One region of the Pseudomonas sp. No.117 genome, then DNA from elsewhere that is predicted to be linked to it. Evidence: predicted binding sites of a transcription regulator. Region 1 holds the regulator's gene; each other region holds the start of a gene.
The links. The regulator sigma-54, encoded in region 1, starts transcription at its own class of promoters, with help from an activator protein. The targets are predictions, from matches to a motif close to ANTGGCATNNANNTTGCTNT.
Positions count from the first base shown of each region.

Region 2: flgB (flagellar basal body rod protein FlgB) is a predicted target of sigma-54. The motif match lies at 1,884-1,903, and genes of this name have one in related genera.
Region 3: glnA (glutamate--ammonia ligase) is a predicted target of sigma-54. The motif match lies at 2,777-2,796, and genes of this name have one in related genera.
Region 4: flhA (flagellar biosynthesis protein FlhA) is a predicted target of sigma-54. The motif match lies at 2,037-2,056, and genes of this name have one in related genera.

Region 1 is NZ_BAAJNP010000002.1:382,668-387,456, forward strand. It holds gene ACYJP6_RS05260 (KpsF/GutQ family sugar-phosphate isomerase) at 1-580, shown strand, start outside; gene lptC (LPS export ABC transporter periplasmic protein LptC) at 663-1,235, shown strand; gene lptA (lipopolysaccharide transport periplasmic protein LptA) at 1,222-1,764, shown strand; gene lptB (LPS export ABC transporter ATP-binding protein) at 1,761-2,489, shown strand; gene ACYJP6_RS05280 (RNA polymerase factor sigma-54) at 2,592-4,085, shown strand; gene hpf (ribosome hibernation-promoting factor, HPF/YfiA family) at 4,175-4,483, shown strand; gene ptsN (PTS IIA-like nitrogen regulatory protein PtsN) at 4,502-4,789, shown strand, end outside.
Region 2 is NZ_BAAJNP010000007.1:349,847-354,635, reverse strand. It holds gene ACYJP6_RS18880 (chemotaxis protein CheV) at 1-846, shown strand, start outside; gene cheR (protein-glutamate O-methyltransferase CheR) at 889-1,716, shown strand; gene flgB (flagellar basal body rod protein FlgB) at 1,937-2,359, shown strand; gene flgC (flagellar basal body rod protein FlgC) at 2,362-2,799, shown strand; gene ACYJP6_RS18860 (flagellar hook assembly protein FlgD) at 2,816-3,538, shown strand; gene flgE (flagellar hook protein FlgE) at 3,567-4,789, shown strand, end outside.
Region 3 is NZ_BAAJNP010000003.1:582,272-587,060, forward strand. It holds gene typA (translational GTPase TypA) at 1-949, opposite strand, end outside; gene thiI (tRNA uracil 4-sulfurtransferase ThiI) at 1,107-2,561, opposite strand; gene glnA (glutamate--ammonia ligase) at 2,947-4,353, shown strand; gene ACYJP6_RS09495 (DUF4124 domain-containing protein) at 4,512-4,789, shown strand, end outside.
Region 4 is NZ_BAAJNP010000007.1:265,303-270,091, reverse strand. It holds gene fliR (flagellar biosynthetic protein FliR) at 1-211, shown strand, start outside; gene flhB (flagellar biosynthesis protein FlhB) at 224-1,372, shown strand; gene sodC (superoxide dismutase [Cu-Zn] SodC) at 1,365-1,892, opposite strand; gene flhA (flagellar biosynthesis protein FlhA) at 2,144-4,243, shown strand; gene flhF (flagellar biosynthesis protein FlhF) at 4,254-4,789, shown strand, end outside.

The DNA of each region.
Region 1 (4,789 bases):
CGCAAGAGTGGCGGACGTCCAGCTGGACACCAGCGTCGAAACCGAGGCCTGCCCACTCAACCTGGCGCCCACCTCCTCCACCACCGTCGCCCTGGTGCTGGGCGATGCCCTGGCCATCGCCCTGCTGGAAGCCCGCGGCTTCACCGCCGAGGACTTCGCCTTCTCCCATCCGGGCGGCGCCCTGGGGCGGCGGCTGTTGCTCAAGGTGGAGAACGTCATGCACGCCGGCGCCGGCCTGCCGCAGGTGAGCGAGGATACCCTGGTGTCCGATGCGCTGCTGGAGATGTCGCGCAAGGGCTTGGGCTTGACTACCGTGGTCGACACCGATGGCCAGCTCGCCGGCATCTTCACCGACGGCGACCTGCGCCGGGCGCTGGATCGCGGCATCGACGTGCGGACCACGCCCATCGCAACCGTGATGACCCGTGGGGGTCGAACGGCGAAGGCCCAGATGCTCGCCGCCGAGGCGCTGAAGATCATGGAAGAGCACAAGATCAATGCCCTGGTGGTGATAGACGACGCCAAGCGACCGATCGGCGCCCTCAACATGGGTGACCTGCTACGCGCCGGGGTGCTGTAGGCCGGGTTATACTGACTGGCTATTACGCCGAAAACGTACGTTCAACCCGCCGCCCTTGGTGCGGCCCATCACAGGTACCCTCATGTTTCGCAGCTTGCGCCGCCCCGTGCTGTTGGTCCTGATCGCCGCCGCGCTCATCGCGATCGGCTACTGGAACATCCTGCCGCAGCGCTTCGTCGACGCGCCGGCGTCGTCGACCCCGCAAGACAGCGCCATCGACGGCTACGCGCTCAACACCCGCACCATTCAGTATCGGCTGGACGGCAAGGTCCAGTACGAACTCAAGGCCGAACGCAGTGAACACGTCAAGGCCACCGACATCACCCTGGTGACCCGGCCCGACATGCTGGCCTTTCGCGGCACCGACTTCCCCTGGCATGTTCGCAGTGCCCGTGCCGAAGTCGCCCCTGGTGGCAGTCAGGCGGAGCTGATCGACGACGTCCGCGTGGAGCGTACCGATGCGAGAGGCCGCCCGGTGGTGTTGACCACCACCCGCATGACCGTCTTTCCTGACAAACAATATGCGCAAACCGAGCAAGCCGTTAGAATCGAGGCCGCCAATGGGGTGACCACGGCCAATGGCATGAAAGCGTATCTAGAAGACGGCAGAATGCTCCTGCTGTCCAACGTAAGAGGCCAGCATGAGGTTCGTTAAAACCCTCCCCTTCCTGTTCACCCTTGGCGCCACCTTTGGCAGTGCCGCGGCTTGGGCCCTGCCGACCGATCGCACCCAGCCGATCCGCGTGCAGGCCGACAGCGCCGAGCTCGATGACAAGCAGGGCGTGGCCGTGTACCGCGGCGACGTGGTCATCACCCAGGGCAGCATGAAGATCACCGGCAACACCGTGACCCTGACCCAGGACAACCAGGGCAACATCAAGGTCGCGACCTCGGTAGGCAAACCGGCCTATTACGAGCAGAAGCCGTCGGCGGACAAGGACCTGGTCAAGGCCTACGCCCTGACCATCCAGTACTTCGCCCAGGAAAACCGCATCATCCTGATCGACCAGGCCAAGGTGATCCAGCAGGGCAACACCTTCGAAGGCGAGAAGATCGTCTACGACACCCAGCGCCAGATCGTCAACGCCGGGCGGGCCAACGGCAGCAAGGTCACCACGCCGCGGCCGCGGATCGACATGGTCATCCAGCCCAAGGATCAGCAGCAGTCGGGGCAGGGACAATGACGGTTACGCTCAAAGCCCAGCATCTGGCCAAGAGCTACAAGGGTCGTCAGGTCGTCCGCGACGTCAGCGTCAGCATCGACAGCGGCCAGATCGTCGGCCTGCTCGGCCCGAACGGTGCCGGCAAGACCACCTGCTTCTACATGATTGTCGGCCTGGTCAAGGCCGATCAGGGCCGGGTGCTGATCGACGACCAGGATGTCACCGCCCTGCCCATGCACGGTCGCGCCCGCGCCGGGATCGGCTACCTGCCCCAGGAAGCCTCGATCTTCCGCAAGCTGACCGTGGCCGACAACATCCTCGGCATCCTGGAAACCCGCAAGGACCTGGACAAGGCCGGCCGCCTGCGCGAGCTGGAAAGCCTGCTGCAGGAGTTCCACATCACCCACATCCGCGACAACCGCGGCATGAGCCTGTCCGGCGGTGAGCGGCGCCGCGTCGAGATCGCCCGCGCCCTGGCCACCGCGCCCAAGTTCATCCTGCTGGACGAACCCTTCGCCGGCGTGGATCCCATTTCGGTGGGCGACATCAAGCAGATCATCCGCCACCTCAAGGCCAAGGGCATCGGTGTGCTCATCACCGACCACAATGTCCGGGAAACCCTGACCATCTGCGAAACGGCCTATATCGTCAACGATGGCCAGCTGATCGCCGAAGGCACCGCCGAGGAAGTCCTCGCCAACGACCTGGTGAAGGAAGTCTACCTGGGCCACGAATTCCGCCTCTAGGCAAACCCAGGGAAACAAGGCATATAATTTGCTAACGCTCGCAGGGTTCGCGAGGTTCGGTGGCGCTGTTCGCGTCGGTAGACAAGGTGTAATTCCGCAGCCATGAAACCATCGCTAGTCCTCAAGATGGGCCAGCAGCTGACGATGACGCCGCAGCTGCAACAAGCCATTCGTCTGCTCCAGCTGTCGACGCTCGATTTGCAGCAGGAAATCCAGGAAGCCCTGGAATCCAATCCGATGCTGGAACGCCAGGAAGAAGGGGAAGACTTCGACCAGAGCGACTCTGCAGGCGACAGCGATGAGGCGGCGAACCCGGGCAACCTGGAAACCACCTTCAAGGAAACCTCGGTCGCCACCAACGAGATGGCCGACGAATCCGAATGGAGCGAGCGCATCCCCAGCGAGCTGCCGGTCGACACCGCCTGGGAAGACATCTACCAGACCAGCGCCAGCAGTCTGCCCAGCAACGACGATGACGAGTGGGACTTCACCACCCGCACCTCGGCCGGCGAGAGCCTGCAGACGCACCTGCTCTGGCAGCTCAACCTGGCGCCCATGTCGGACCTGGACCGCCTGATCGCCCTGGCGATCATCGACGGCATCGACACCGACGGCTATCTGCAGGAAAGCCTGGAGGACATCCACGCCTCCCTCGACCCGGAGCTGGAAGTCGATCTCGACGAGGTCGAGGTGGTGCTCAGACGCGTCCAGCAATTCGAACCGGCCGGCGTCGCCGCGCGCAACCTGCGCGAGTGCCTGCTGATCCAGCTGGCGCAGCTGCCTGCCACCCTGCCCCTGCTCGGCGAGGCCAAGCGCCTGGTCGGCGACTACTTGGATCTGCTCGGCAGCCGCGACTATGCCCAGCTGATGCGGCGCATGAAGATCAAGGAAGACGAGCTCAAGCCGATCATCGAGCTGATCCAGACCCTGCATCCGCGGCCGGGCTCGCAGATCGAATCCAGCGAAGCCGAATACGTGGTGCCGGACGTCATCGTGCGCAAGCACAACGAACGCTGGTTGGTGGAGCTCAACCAGGAAGCCGTGCCGCGCCTGCGGGTGAATCCGCAATACGCCGGCTTCGTCAAGCGCGCCGACAGCAGCGCCGACAACACCTACATGCGCAACCAGCTGCAGGAGGCGCGCTGGTTCATCAAGAGCCTGCAGAGCCGCAACGAGACCCTGATGAAGGTGGCGACCCAGATCGTCGAGCACCAGCGCGGTTTTCTCGAATACGGCGAAGAGGCCATGAAGCCGCTGGTCCTGCACGACATCGCCGAGGCGGTGGGCATGCACGAATCGACCATCTCGCGGGTGACCACCCAGAAATTCATGCACACCCCGCGTGGCATCTACGAACTCAAGTACTTCTTCTCCAGCCACGTCAGTACCGCCGAGGGTGGCGAATGCTCCTCCACCGCGATCCGCGCGATCATCAAGAAATTGGTGGCGGCGGAAAACGCGAAAAAGCCGTTGAGTGACAGCAAGATCGCTGGTTTACTGGAATCGCAAGGTATACAAGTCGCTCGACGCACGGTGGCTAAGTATCGGGAATCCCTGGGTATCGCTCCGTCCAGCGAACGCAAGCGTCTCCTCTGACGCGTCCTGATGTGACCGTGCCTCGATCGACTCTTGTCACGTCGGCGAGCAGCTTCGCCGATCGCAGCCCGGCAATAAGGAGAAGCGGTATGCAAGTCAACATCAGTGGCCATCAGCTCGAAGTAACAGAAGCCCTGCGTGACTACATCGGCGAGAAACTCGCCCGCCTCGAACGGCACTTCGACCGTATTACCAACGTCCAGGTCATCCTCGAAGTGGACAAGCTCAAGCAAAAGGCCGAAGCCACCCTGCACGTCGCCGGCGCCGCGGTGGTCGCCAACTCCGAGCACGACGACATGTATGCCGCCATCGATCTCCTGGCCGACAAGCTCGACCGCCAACTGATTAAACACAAGGAAAAATCGATCGAACGCCAGCAGGGCGTCGGCGTCCGCTGAGGTTTCGATCGCCGCTTTATGATCAGACTCGAAAACATCCTGACCCCCGGCCGCACCCAAACGGGTGCGCCGGGTGGCAGCAAAGCCGCCGTACTGGAACGCATCGCCGAACTGGCCGCGCAGGAATTGCCCGGCCACGACGCGGCGCATATCTACGAATGCCTGATGGCGCGCGAGCGCCTGGGCTCCACCGGCTTCGGCAACGGCATCGCCATCCCCCACTGCCGCCTGGCGGGCCTGCAACAGCCGCTGTGCGTGCTCTTCCACCTGCAACACCCGGTGGACTTCGATTCCCTGGACGGAGCG
Region 2 (4,789 bases), on a different contig from region 1:
TCGCAGCTCTATGGCATCAACGTCTTCAAGGTGAAGGAGGTGCTGCAGTGCCCCAAGCTCACCGTGATGCCGAAATCGAATCGGGTGGTGCGGGGCGTGGCCAGCATCCGCGGCGGCACTTTCCCCATCATCGACCTGGCGATGGCCACCGGGCGCCGGGGCCTGGAAGACATCAACAACTGCTTCGTCATCATCACCGAGTACAACACCAAGGTGCAGGGTTTCCTGGTGCGCTCGGTCGAACGCATCGTCAACATGAACTGGGAAGGCATCAACCCGCCGCCCAAGGGCACCGGTCGTGACCACTACCTGACCGCCGTGACCCGGGTCGACAACCAGCTCGTCGAGATCATCGACGTGGAGAAGATCCTGTCCGAGGTGGCTCCGTCGGTGGAGACCGTCTCGGTCGGCGTGGTCAGCGAAGTGGTGCAGGCCAAGGCTGTGACCAAGCGGGTATTGATCGTCGACGACTCCTCGGTGGCGCGCAAGCAGGTGAGCCGCTGCCTGGAAACCGTCGGCGTGGAGGTCATCGCGCTCAACGACGGTCGCCAGGCGCTGAACTACCTGCAGACGATGGTGGGCGAGGGCAAGCGTCCGGAAGACGAATTGCTGATGATCATTTCCGACATCGAGATGCCGGAAATGGATGGCTACACCCTGACGGCGGAAATCCGTCATGATTCGCGCATGCAGAAAGTGCATATACTGCTGCATACCTCCTTGTCCGGTGTCTTCAACCAGGCGATGGTCAAGAAGGTCGGTGCGGACGACTTCCTGGCCAAATTCCGCCCCGATGATCTTGCCTCCCGGGTCGTCGAGCGCATCAACGCGGTCGACAGTCACTAGGTGATGGCGTCTCTATCCCGGTATCCAGAAGGCGGAGCGGCAGTGTCAGCAGTCAACGCGGATTTTGTGCTTTTTCGTGATTTCCTCGAGAAATCCAGCGGGATCCTGCTCGGTGACAACAAGCAGTACCTCGTCTCTAGTCGGCTGAACAAGCTGATGGAGACCGAGGGGATCAAGACGTTGTCGGAGTTGGTGCAGCGTATCCAGTCGCAGCCCCGTGGCGGTTTGCGGGAGAAGGTCATCGATGCGATGACCACCAACGAAACCCTCTGGTTTCGCGACACCTATCCCTTCGAGGTGCTGAAGAACCGCCTGTTGCCGGAGTTGACCAAGAACACCTTCGGCCAGCGCCTGCGGGTCTGGTCGGCGGCGTGCTCGTCGGGCCAGGAGCCCTATTCGCTGTCCATGACCATGGACGAATTCGAGCGCAGCGCGGCAGGGCAGGGGCGTGGCGGTCTGCAGATCGTGGCTACCGATCTGTCCGGCGCCATCCTCACCGCGGCCAAGTCCGGCGAATACGATTCCCTGGCGATCGGCCGGGGACTGTCCCAGGAGCGGCTGCAGCGCTATTTCGACGTGCTCCAGCCAAATCGCTGGGCGGTCAAGCCGGCGATTCGCAGCCGGATCGAATTCCGCGCGCTGAATCTGCTCGACAGCTACGCCAGCCTCGGCAAGTTCGACATGGTGTTCTGCCGCAACGTGCTGATCTACTTCTCCGCCGAGGTGAAGAAGGACATCCTGACGCGCATCCACGCCACCCTGAAGCCCGGCGGCTATCTGTTCCTCGGTGCCTCCGAGGCCCTCAATGGGCTGCCGGACCTCTACCAGATGGTGCAGTGCAATCCGGGCATCATCTACAAGGCCAAGTAGGCCGGTCGACGCACACCCAGGGCAGACCCAGGTCTGCCCTTTCTTTTGCGCCAAACTTTTGCCGCGCTTTTGCCTGCGGGCGGCAAGGGCGGCGGAAAAACCTTGCCGCTTGCCGCCGTTTTGGCCGCAACCTAGGGCTAAGTCCTTGATTTTGATGGGTGCTGGAGACTGGCACGGGCCTTGCTAATTCGCTTGCAAGCCACGTCAAAGGTCTCTCGACATGAGCATCAGTTTCGAAAAGGCACTCGGCCTGCACGAGCAGGCGCTGAACTTCCGTTCGCAGCGCGCCGAGGTGTTGGGCAACAACCTGGCCAATGCCGATACCCCTGGCTACAAGGCACGGGACCTGGATTTCAGTGCGGTACTCGCCGAGCAGGCGGCCAAGGGCTCTTCCGGTGCCACCCGGCATTATCAGCTGGAAACCACCAACAGCCGGCACATCGCCGCCGACGGCTTCGACATGGGCATGGGCGATGCGGCCCTGAAGTACCGCATTCCCAGCCAGCCCTCGGTCGACCAGAACACCGTGGATGCCCAGGTGGAGCAGGCCAACTACGCCGAGAACGCCATGAACTTCCAGGCCAGCTTCACGCTGCTCAATAGCAAGTTCAAAGGGCTGATGTCGGCCATCAAGGGAGAATAACCATGTCCCTGAGTTCGTTGTTCAACATCGCCGGTAGCGCGATGAGCGCCCAGAACGTCCGGCTCAATACCGTGGCCAGCAACATGGCCAACGCCGAGTCGGTCGCCTCCAGCGTCGACCAGACCTACAAGGCCCGTCATCCGGTGTTCGCCGCCCAGCTCAGCGAGGCCCAGGGTGGTTCCTCGCTGTTCGACGAGCAGGGCCAGGCCGGGGTCGGCGTGGAGGTGAAGGGTATCGTCGAGGACCAGAGCGAGGTCCAGAAGCGCTACGAGCCCCATCACCCCATGGCGGACAAGGACGGTTACGTCTACTACCCGAACGTGAACGTGGTAGAGGAAATGGCCGACATGATCTCGGCCAGCCGTGCCTTCCAGACCAATGCGGAAATGATGAATACCGCCAAACAGATGATGCAGAAGGTGCTGACCCTGGGTCAGTGATCGCTAGGGAGTCGACATGACCACCACTTCTTCCACCACCAGCAGCAGCTCGCTGCTGTCGTCGGTGCTGTCCAACAGCAAGGTATCGAGCAGCTCGGTGACGTCCAGCGGCACGACGACTTCGGGAAGCACCACCAGCAGCCTCGGGAAGAACGACTTCCTGAAGCTGCTGGTGACCCAGCTCAACAACCAGAATCCGCTGAATCCGCAGGACAACACCGAGTTCGTCGCGCAACTGGCGCAGTTCAGCAGCGTCGAGTCCTTGCAGAACCTCAATACCTCGGTGGATTCCATCGTCAGCAACTACAACTCTTCCCAGGCGCTGCAGGCCTCTTCGCTGGTAGGGCGCTCGGTGATCGCCGCCGGCAGCACGGCGGTGGTCGATACCACCACCGGCATGACCGGCAGCGTGGTGTTGCCCTCGTCGGGCAGTGATCTTTCGGTGGGCGTCTACAACAGCGCCGGCTCCCTGGTCGACACCATATCCCTGGACGCCAAGAGTGCCGGCACCCATGCCTTCAGCTGGGACGGCAAGGACAGCTCAGGCCAGACATTGGCCTCCGGGACCTACACCTTCAAAGCCACGGCCGCCATTGGTGGCACCTCCACGGCGCTGACGACCTACCTGCCGAACACCGTGAGCAGCGTGACCCTGGGTACCAGCGGCAGCGACATGACCCTCAACCTCGCCGACGGCACCAACGTCGCCTTGGCGAACGTCAAGACCATAGGCCAGTGAGCCGGCCCCGCCGGACAGGAGTACAACCATGAGCTTCAACGTCGGCCTCAGTGGCCTCAATGCCGCCGCCACCGATCTCAGCGTGACCGGCAACAACATCGCCAACGTGGGCACCACGGGCTTCAAGTCCTCGCGCGCCGAATTCGCCGATGTCTATTCCAGCTCCATGTACCTGGGGTCGAGCGCCAACCAGCCCGGCGCCGGCGTGCGGACCGCGGCCGTGGCCCAGCAGTTCACCCAGGGCAACGTGACCAGCACCGGCAATGCCCTGGACATGGCGATCAATGGCGGTGGCTTCTTCGTCATGAACAACAACGGCTCCAATCTCTATTCGCGAGACGGCACCTTCAAGACCGACGCCAATGGCTTCGTCGTGAACAACTCCGGCTACAACCTGCGCGGCTACGCGGCGGATAGCGATGGCAACGTGATCAGCGGCATCGCTACCAATCTGAAGATCGACACCACCAACCAGGCGCCGAAGGCCACGACCAAGGACACCGAGGTGTTGAGTCTCAATTCGTCGGCGACCATTCCCACCACGGCCACGTTCAATCCCAGCGATGCCACCAGCTTCAACAACTCGACGTCCACCAGCATCTACGACTCCCAGGGCAACGCCCATACCTTGACGTACTACTTCGCCAAGACCGGCACCAACACCTGGAACATGTACAGCCTGGTCGATGGGCGCAACCCGGCCGACCCGACGTCCACCACGCCCCTGAGCAACACCCTGACGTTCGACAGCACCGGCAAGCTCAGCGCCACGGGCGGCACCGGCCTCACCGTCACCAGCACCGGCAAGTTCGCGCTGAACAACTGGGTGCCGGCCACCGTGACCAACAGCACGACGACGCCCGCGACCTATGGCGCCAACGGCGCGTCCGCGTCCACTACCGGCATCGCCATCGACCTGAGCAGCACCACGCAGACCGCGACCCCCTTCGCGGTGACCAGCAAATCCCAGGACGGCTACACCACCGGCCAGTTGTCGGGCCTGTCCATCGATACCGAAGGCAAGCTCTACGCGAGCTTCACCAATAGCCAGTCCAAGGTGATCGGCCAGGTGATCCTGGCCAGTTTCGCCAACAACCAGGGTCTGACCCCGCTGGGCAGCAACACCTTCGCCCAGTCGTCCACCTCTGGCCAGGCGGTGGTGGGAACACCTGCTTCCGGCACGCTGGGGACCCTGACCTCGGGCTCGCTGGAGGCGTCCAACGTCGATCTCAGTACCCAGCTGGTCAATCT
Region 3 (4,789 bases), on a different contig from region 1:
GCGAGTCGTTGACCTGGAAGGTCATGCTCACGGTGGGCTGGTCGACGGTCAGCGGCGGGCGGGCCTCGACGTTCTGCGGGTCGCACAGGGTGTCGGAGATGAACAGCTCGTCCATGCCCGAGACGCAGACGATGTCGCCGGCTTCGGCTTCGGACACTTCCACGCGCTGCAGGCCGGAGTGGCCCATGATCTTGAGGATACGACCGTTGCGCTTGCTGCCGTCGTCGCTGATGGCCACCACCGGGGTGTTGGCCTTGATGCGGCCACGGGCGATGCGGCCGATACCGATCACGCCGAGGAAGCTGTTGTAGTCCAGCTGGGAGATCTGCATCTGGAAGGGACCGTTCACGTCGACCTGGGGCGCCGGAACGTGGTCGACGATGGCCTGGAACAGGGCATCCATGTTGTCGTCCATCTTCTCGTGGTCCATGCCGGCGATGCCGTTCAAGGCACTGGCGTAGACGATCGGGAAGTCCAGCTGCTCATCGGTGGCGCCGAGGTTGTCGAACAGGTCGAAGATCTGGTCGATGACCCAGTCCGGACGCGCGCCGGGACGGTCGATCTTGTTCACCACCACGATGGGACGCAGGCCGGCCTTGAAGGCCTTCTGGGTCACGAAACGGGTCTGCGGCATGGGGCCGTCCTGCGCGTCGACCACCAGCAGCACGGAGTCGACCATCGACATCACGCGCTCCACCTCGCCACCGAAGTCGGCGTGGCCGGGGGTGTCGACGATGTTGATGTTGTAGTCCTTCCACTTCAGCGCGGTGTTCTTGGCCAGGATGGTGATGCCACGCTCCTTTTCCTGGTCGTTGCTGTCCATCACCCGCTCGTTTTCCGCTTCTTTGCGGTCCAGGGTGCCGGACAGGCGCAGCAGCTTGTCGACGAGGGTGGTCTTGCCATGGTCGACGTGCGCGATGATGGCGATGTTGCGTAGATTCTCGATCACAGTGGTGTTCTCGGTATAGAAATGAAGGAGCTTCAGCCAGCAGGCTGACAGCTGGAGATTGCAAGCGCGCGAAACGCGGCCGGCCGTTACGGGACCGGACGGCTAGAAGAGGTCGGGAGGGCGGTGGCGGATACTGCCACCCAGCAGGCCCGGCTGCTTAGGCCGGACGATAAACGCGCACATTGGCGTACCCTTCGGTGAGCAGGTGATGGGCGTGCAGCCGGCTCATCACCCCGCGGTCGCAATAGAGGAGGTACTGGCGCTGCTCGTCCAGTTCCTTGAAACGGCTGTTCAGGGCGAAGAAGGGCATGACCTGCACCTCGTTGCCGGCAAGTTCCAGCGGCGCCTCTTCCTGGGCGTCGGGGTGGCGGATGTCCACCACGATCTGACCTGGCAAGGGCTGTGCCAGCTCCTCGACCTGCACGTCCTTGCCCAGCTCCTCGATCACCTTGTCGACGGTGATGAAGCGGGCGCGCGCCAGGGCGGCATCGAGCACCGCCAGGTCGAACTTGCCTTCCTCGTGCTCCACCCGCATGGCCTTGGCCTTGGTGGTGGGATTCACCGAGATGACGCCGCAGTACTCGGGCATGTGCTTGGCGAAGTCGGCGGTGCCGATGCGTTCGGCGGTGTCGATGATGTCCTGCTTGTGGCTGGCCAGCAGCGGGCGCAGCACCAGGGTATCGGTGGCCTTGTCGATCACCGCCAGGTTGGTCAGGGTCTGGCTGGAAACCTGGGAGACGGCCTCGCCGGTCACCAGCGCCTCGATCTGCAGCTGCTCGGCGATGCGGCTGGCGGCGCGCAGCATCATGCGCTTCAAGATCACGCCCATGTGGCTGTCGTCGCACTGGGTGAGGATCTGCCCTACCACTTCCTCGAAGGGCACGCTGATGAACAGCACGCGCTGGGAGCGACCGAATTTCTCCCACAGATAGTGCGCCACTTCCATCACGCCCAGTTCGTGGGCACGCCCGCCGAGATTGAAGAAGCAGAAGTGGCTGACCATGCCACGCCTCATCATCTGGTAGGCGGCCACGGTGGAATCGAAGCCACCGGACATCAGCACCAGCACCTGCTCCAGGGCACCCAGCGGATAGCCGCCCAGGCCCTCGTGATGCTCGTCGATGATGAACAGCCGCTGGTCGCGGATCTCCAGGCGAACGTTCACCTCGGGATTCTTCAGGGCGATGCCGGCGCCGCCACAGCGCTCGCGCAGGCCACCGCCGACGTAGCGCTCCACGTCCATCGAGGAAAAGTCATGCTTGCCGGCGCGCTTGCAGCGGACCGAGAACACCTTGCCGCGAACCCGCTCGCCGAAGTGGCGCTCGCAGAGCTCGAGGATGGTCTCGAAGTCGCCCAGCGGATACTCGTGCACCTCGAGGAATTGGCCGATGCCGGGGGTGCAGGCCAGGCGCTGCTTCATCTCCGCCAGCAGGCGCGGCTCGCTGACCGCGGTGTCCAGGGTGATGTTGTCCCAGACCCCTTCCACCTGGACGTCCGGATCCAGGTCGCGCAGCACGACACGAATGTTCTTCACCAGCTGGCGAATGAAATTCTTGCGCACCGGGCGACTCTTGATGGTGATTTCCGGAAAGACCTTGATGATGAGCTTCATGAACGGACGGCGGCGGGCGGGAAACGCAAAAGAAAAGGGCGAAGATCATACCTGAAATCCCGCGGCGACTCGAATTCAGCCGACAAAATCACTCCAGGCGCCATTAAGGTGCAAATCTAGATTTAAAAGCACCAAATTGGTGCGCTCATGCGGCATCGGCCAGCCTGAAAACGCCGCGAGAGACGCAAGGAAGCCACTCCTGCCCATTAAGGGGCACTGGCATACAACTTGCTCTCTTGTGAGGCAGCCGCCCCTGAGCCAGCATAGGGCGCTTTTCGTGGAACGCCGGTCACCGACCAGGCAGCACGGGAGCGCCCCTCAAGGGCACAGCTGATACCGGGAGTACCGCCAACCGCTCCCGGCCGAAATTCCTCTGGAGGAAACCATGTCGAAGGCTGTTCAACTGATCAAAGAAAACGACGTGAAGTGGGTAGACCTGCGCTTCACCGACACCAAAGGCAAGCAGCAACACGTCACCATGCCGGCGCGTGACGCGCTGGACGAAGACTTCTTCGCCCACGGCAAGATGTTCGACGGCTCCTCCATCGCCGGCTGGAAAGGCATCGAAGCCTCCGACATGATCCTGCTGCCCGACGACAGCACCGCCGTCCTGGATCCCTTCACCGAAGAGCCGACCCTGATCCTGGTCTGCGACATCATCGAACCCTCGACCATGCAGCCCTACGAGCGCGACCCCCGTGGTATCGCCAAGGCCGCCGAGGAGTACCTGAAGTCCACCGGCATCGGCGACACCGTATTCGTCGGCCCGGAGCCCGAGTTCTTCATCTTCGACGAAGTGAAGTTCAAGTCGGACATCTCCGGCTCCATGTTCAAGATCTTCTCCGAGCAGGCGTCCTGGAACACCGACGCTGACTTCGAGAGCGGCAACAAGGGTCACCGTCCGGGCGTCAAGGGCGGCTACTTCCCGGTTCCGCCGGTCGACCACGACCACGAAATCCGTACCGCCATGTGCAACGCCCTGGAAGAGATGGGCCTGGTCGTGGAAGTCCACCACCACGAAGTGGCGACCGCTGGCCAGAACGAGATCGGTGTGCAGTTCAACACCCTGGTCAAGAAGGCCGACGAGACCCAGACCCTGAAGTACGTCGTGCACAACGTGGCCGATGCCTACGGCAAGACCGCCACCTTCATGCCCAAGCCCCTGTACGGCGACAACGGCTCCGGCATGCACGTGCACATGTCCATCTCCAAGGATGGCAAGAACACCTTCGCCGGCGAAGGCTATGCCGGCCTGTCCGATACCGCCCTGTACTTCATCGGCGGCATCATCAAGCACGGCAAGGCCCTGAACGGCTTCACCAACCCGTCCACCAACAGCTACAAGCGTCTGGTGCCCGGCTTCGAAGCCCCGGTCATGCTGGCCTACTCGGCCCGTAACCGTTCCGCCTCCATCCGTATCCCCTATGTGTCGAGCCCGAAAGCCCGCCGCATCGAGGCCCGCTTCCCGGATCCGGCTGCCAACCCCTACCTGTGCTTCGCCGCGCTGCTGATGGCTGGCCTGGACGGCATCCAGAACAAGATTCACCCCGGCGATGCCGCCGACAAGAACCTGTACGATCTGCCGCCGGAAGAAGGCAAGAAGATCCCGCAGGTCTGCGGCAGCCTGAAGGAAGCCCTGGAAGCCCTGGACGCCGGTCGTGCGTTCCTGACCAAGGGCGGCGTCTTCACCGACGAGTTCATCGATGCCTACATCGAGCTGAAGTCCGAGGAAGAGATCAAGGTCCGTACCTTCGTGCACCCGCTGGAATACGACCTGTACTACAGCGTCTGATCCCGCTGCGGTAATGAAAGAGGCCTCCTTCGGGAGGCCTTTTCTTTGCGCGTGGAAAACCGCCGCGACCGACGCCACCGCGGAGAAGCCGAGCTGCCTACCTGAGCACCCGGCGCGCCTGCTACCCTTGATCCCCATCGCCCGGCCGAGATCCCGCCATGCCTCGCCTGCTTGCCTGCTGTCTGCTCTGCCTCGCCTGCTCCGCCCAGGCCGCGATCTACAAGTCGGTCGATGCCGAAGGCAACACGGTGTTCAGCGACCAGCCCTCGGCCAACGCCAAGCCCGTCCAGGTGGCGCCGACCAACACCGTGGACAATCCGCGCCCGGCCCCCACGACGCCCAGCGCCCCGGCAGCGACGGCACCTGCTGGCCCGGCCTTCAGCCGCCTGGAGGTCAACGTCCCCGACGACGAGGCCATCCGCGCCAACAACGGCAC
Region 4 (4,789 bases), on a different contig from region 1:
GGCGATCACCGCGCTGCTAGTGGTCAACATCGCTTTCGGCATCATGACCCGCGCCGCGCCGCAGCTGAACATCTTTTCCGTCGGCATGCCGCTGATCGTGGTGCTGGGTATGGTCATCGTCTGGCTCGGCACCGCCGACATCCTCTCCCACTATGAAAGTCTCGCCAGCGAGGCGCTGCAGTGGCTGCGCGAACTCGCTCGAGCCCGCTAGGAGGTATGCCGCATGGCTGAATCCGATGGCGAAGACCGGACAGAAGACCCAACTGAGAAACGCAAGCGTGAGTCGCGGGAGGAGGGGCAGCTCCCGCGCTCGCGCGAACTTGGTACCGTGGCGGTCATGCTCGCGGGAGTGGGCGGCCTGCTGATGTATGGCGCCTTCCTCGGCGGCAAGCTGCTGGAAGTGATGCGCGCCAATTTCTCGCTCCGCCGGGAAGAGGCGATGGACGAGCGCTTCATGGGCACCTTCCTGCTGGCCTCGGGCAAGGCGGCGATGCTGGGCATGCTGCCGATGATCGCCCTGGTGGTGATCGCGGCCATCGTCGGCCACATCGCCCTGGGCGGCTTCCTGTTTTCCAGCAAGGTCCTGGCGCCCAAGGCGAGCCGGATGAATCCGCTGTCCGGCATCACCCGGATGTTTTCCAAGAACTCCCTGGTGGAGCTGCTCAAGGCCCTGGGCAAGTTCTTCATCATCCTCGGCGTGTCGGTGCTGGTGCTGATGAGCGAGCGCACGGCCCTGCTGCAGATCGCCAAGCTGCCGGTGGAGCAGGCGCTGCTGCACAGCATCCAGGTGGTCGGCCATGCCACCCTGTTGCTGGCCTTCGGCCTGCTGATCATCGCCGCCATCGACGTTCCCTTCCAGATCTTCAGCAACCGCAAGAAGCTGATGATGACCAAGCAGGAGATCAAGGACGAGTACAAGGACAGCGAGGGCAAGCCGGAGGTCAAGGGCAAGATCCGCCAGATGCAGCGGCAGATGGCCCAGCGGCGGATGATGGCGGAGGTGCCTAACGCCGATGTGGTCATCACCAACCCGACCCACTTCGCCGTGGCGCTGAAATACGATGCGGCCAAGGGCGGCGCGCCGGTGCTGGTGGCCAAGGGCAGCGACTTCACCGCCCTGAAGATTCGCGAGATCGCCCAGGAGCATCAGGTCTCGCTGCTGGAGTCGCCCGGCCTGGCGCGGGCGGTGTACTACTCCACCGACGTGGACCAGGAAATTCCCGCCGGTCTCTATGTGGCGGTGGCCCAGGTCCTCGCCTACGTCTACCAGCTCCGGCAATTCCGCGCCGGACGCGGTCGCAAGCCCAAGCTCGCCGACCTGCCCATCCCGCAGGACCTGCGGCGGGACGAGCAGGGCAAGGCCTCTACTTGATGACGCCGCAGACGATGCGGGCGCCGCCACCGCCCAGGGGCTTGGGCTGGTCGGCGTAGTTGTCGCCGCCGGCGTGGATCATCAGGGCATGGCCCTTGAGTTCTTCGAGGCGCTTCAGCCGCGGCGCCAGCACCGGTTGGGTCGCCTGGCCATCGGCCGTCACGTACAGGGCCGGCAATTCCCCCAGGTGGCCATCGTCCGACCAGGGCGCGCTGTGCTTGCCGGTGTTGCGCGGATCGAGGTGGCCGCCCGCGGCGCCCCCGGCGGTCGCCTTGCCATCCACCTCGGCCGGGCCGCAGTTGGGCTTGGTATGCACATGGAAGCCGTGGATGCCGGGTTCCAGGCCCTTGAGCTCGGGCGTGAACACCAGGCCGTACTTGGAGCGGGTCACCTGGACGCTGCCGACGCTTTCGCCCACGCCGTCGGTCGAGATCTTGTTCATGGGAATGGTCAGGGATTCAGCCGCCTGGGCAGTACCGGCCAGGCAGGTGGCCAACAGCGTCGCGGTCCAGATCTTCATGGTGATGTTCCTCGGATAGGCGCGCTAGCGCGGATCCTAGACAGACCCGCGTCCTTCCCGCGCGGTTCAGCGAACGCTGCGAGCCATCCGTTACCAGTCCTGTAGCGCCCCGTGGAAAACCTCGCTGATTCAAGGTGTTGGGCAGTTGGCCCGGAGCTTGCTCAAGCCCCTGCGAACAGTGCGCTGCGTCAACTTTCCGTGATGACCGCGCCGCCACGCGAGGAATGGGTGTGAAAGTCGACAAATCCCTGATGATGGGCAACATGCGCGGTCTGGCTCGCGGCAACCTGGGCGTGCCGCTGGCCGTCCTGGCGATGCTCGCCATGATGACCCTGCCGATGCCGCCGTTCCTGCTGGACGTGCTGTTCACCTTCAACATCGCCCTGTCGATCGTGGTCCTGCTGGTCAGCGTCTATGCCCTGCGGCCGCTGGATTTCGCCGTCTTCCCGACCATCCTGCTGGTGTCGACCCTGCTGCGCCTGGCGCTCAACGTGGCTTCCAGCCGCGTGGTGCTGCTGCACGGCCAGGACGGCCACGATGCCGCGGGCAAGGTCATCCAGGCCTTCGGTGAGGTGGTAGTCGGCGGCAACTACGTGGTCGGTGCGGTGGTGTTCGCCATCCTCATGATCATCAACTTCGTGGTGGTGACCAAGGGTGCCGGCCGGATCTCCGAGGTCTCGGCCCGTTTCACCCTGGACGCCATGCCCGGCAAGCAGATGGCCATCGACGCCGACCTCAATGCCGGCATCATCGACCAGGCCGAAGCCAAGAAGCGCCGGACCGAAGTGGGCCAGGAGGCCGATTTCTACGGCTCCATGGACGGTGCCAGCAAGTTCGTCCGCGGTGACGCCATCGCCGGCCTCTTGATCCTTTTCATCAACCTCATCGGCGGCATGGCCATCGGCATGGCCCAGCACGGCCTGCCGTTCGGCGACGCCGCGCGCATCTACGCCCTGCTGACCATCGGTGACGGCCTGGTCGCCCAGGTCCCCTCCCTGCTGCTGTCAGTGGCCGCCGCCATCATGGTCACCCGGGTGTCCTCCGCCGAGGACATGGGCCAGCAGGTGAACCGGCAGATGTTCGCCTCGCCCAAGGCGCTGGCGGTGTCCGCCTTCATCATCATCGCCATGGGCCTGGTGCCGGGCATGCCGCACCTGCCGTTCCTCGGCCTGGGTGGCGGCGCTGCCGCTGGCGCCTGGATGATCTACAAGCGTCAGCGCCAGGCCAAGCAGACCGCCGAGGTGGAAGCCAAGAAGCAGCAGGAGCTGGCGCCGGTGCAGCGTCCGGCCGAGGCCAAGGAGCTGGGTTGGGACGACGTGACCCCAGTGGACATGGTCGGTCTGGAAGTCGGCTACCGCCTGATCCCCATGGTCGACCGCAACCAGGGTGGCCAGCTGCTGGCGCGGATCAAGGGTGTCCGCAAGAAGCTGTCCCAGGACCTCGGCTTCCTCATGCCGTCGGTGCATATCCGCGACAACCTGGACCTGCTGCCCAACGCCTATCGCCTGACGCTCATGGGGGTCAGCGTCGCCGAGGCCGAGATCTATCCCGACCGCGAACTGGCCATCAACCCGGGCCAGGTCTATGGCACCCTCAACGGCGTCGCCGCCAAGGATCCGGCATTCGGTCTGGAAGCCGTCTGGATCGACGTCACCCAGCGCGACCAGGCCCAGTCCCTCGGCTACACCGTGGTCGACGCCAGCACCGTGGTCGCCACTCACCTCAACCAGATCCTCTTCAAGCACGCCCACGAGCTGATTGGCCACGAGGAAGTCCAGCAACTGCTGCAGGTGCTGGCCAAGAGTTCGCCCAAGCTGGCCGAGGAGCTGGTACCCGGCATCGTCTCGCTGTCGACCCTGCTCAAGATCCTCCAGCAGCTGCTGCAGGAGCAGGTTCCGGTCCGCGACATCCGCACCATCGCCGAAGCCATCGCCAACGTCGGTCCGCGGAGTCAAGATCCCGCCGCCATCGCCGGTGCCGTGCGGGTCGCGCTGTCCCGCGCAATCGTCCAGAACATCGTTGGAATGGAGCCTGAGCTGCCTGTTATCACCCTTGAGCCAAGGTTGGAACAGATGTTGCTAAGTAGTATGCAGAAGGCCGGTCAAGGCGCCGAGGACGGCATGTTCCTCGAGCCTGGCATGGCTGAAAAACTGCAGCGTTCCCTCGTCGAGGCGGCGCAGCGTCAGGAAATGATGGGTAAGCCAGTGGTGCTGCTGGTGGCCGGTGCGATCCGCGGGATGATGTCCCGCTTCGCGCGGATGGCGGCACCGAACATGAGTGTGCTGGCCTACCAGGAAATTCCGGACAACAAGCAGGTCACCATCGTCGCTACCGTTGGCCAGAATGGCTGAGGTCTAGATCATGCAAGTCAAACGTTTCTTCGCCGCCGATATGCGTCAAGCCATGAAGCTGGTACGCGACGAGCTGGGCCCCGATGCCGCCATCCTCAGCAACCGCCGGGTCGCCGGCGGGGTCGAGTTGACCGCGGCGCTGGACTACCAGGCTCCGGCACCGGCCGCGCCCAACGCGGAGCTGCAGGCGGAGTTGCGCAAGACCCATGCGAAGATCGCCCAGGCCCATGCCGACCTCAGCATCCGCGCGCCGGGTGTCCCCTCGGCCGCGCCCAAGGACAAGCAGCTGCTCGGCGCCATCAGCGCCGCCGACAGCCGTCGCGAGCCGCTGCTCGACGCCCCCCGCGCCGCCCAGCCGGCCGCCGCCACTCCGGCCGCCAGCGCCGCGCCGGAAGACCGTCGCGCCCTGGAAGCCATGCGCAGCGAACTCAGTGGCCTGCGCGAACTGCTGGAAGTCCAGCTCGGCTCCATGGCCTGGACCCAGGTGCAGTCCACCCGTCCGCAGCAGGCCGGCCTCTGGCGTCGTCTGCAGCGCATGGGCCTGCC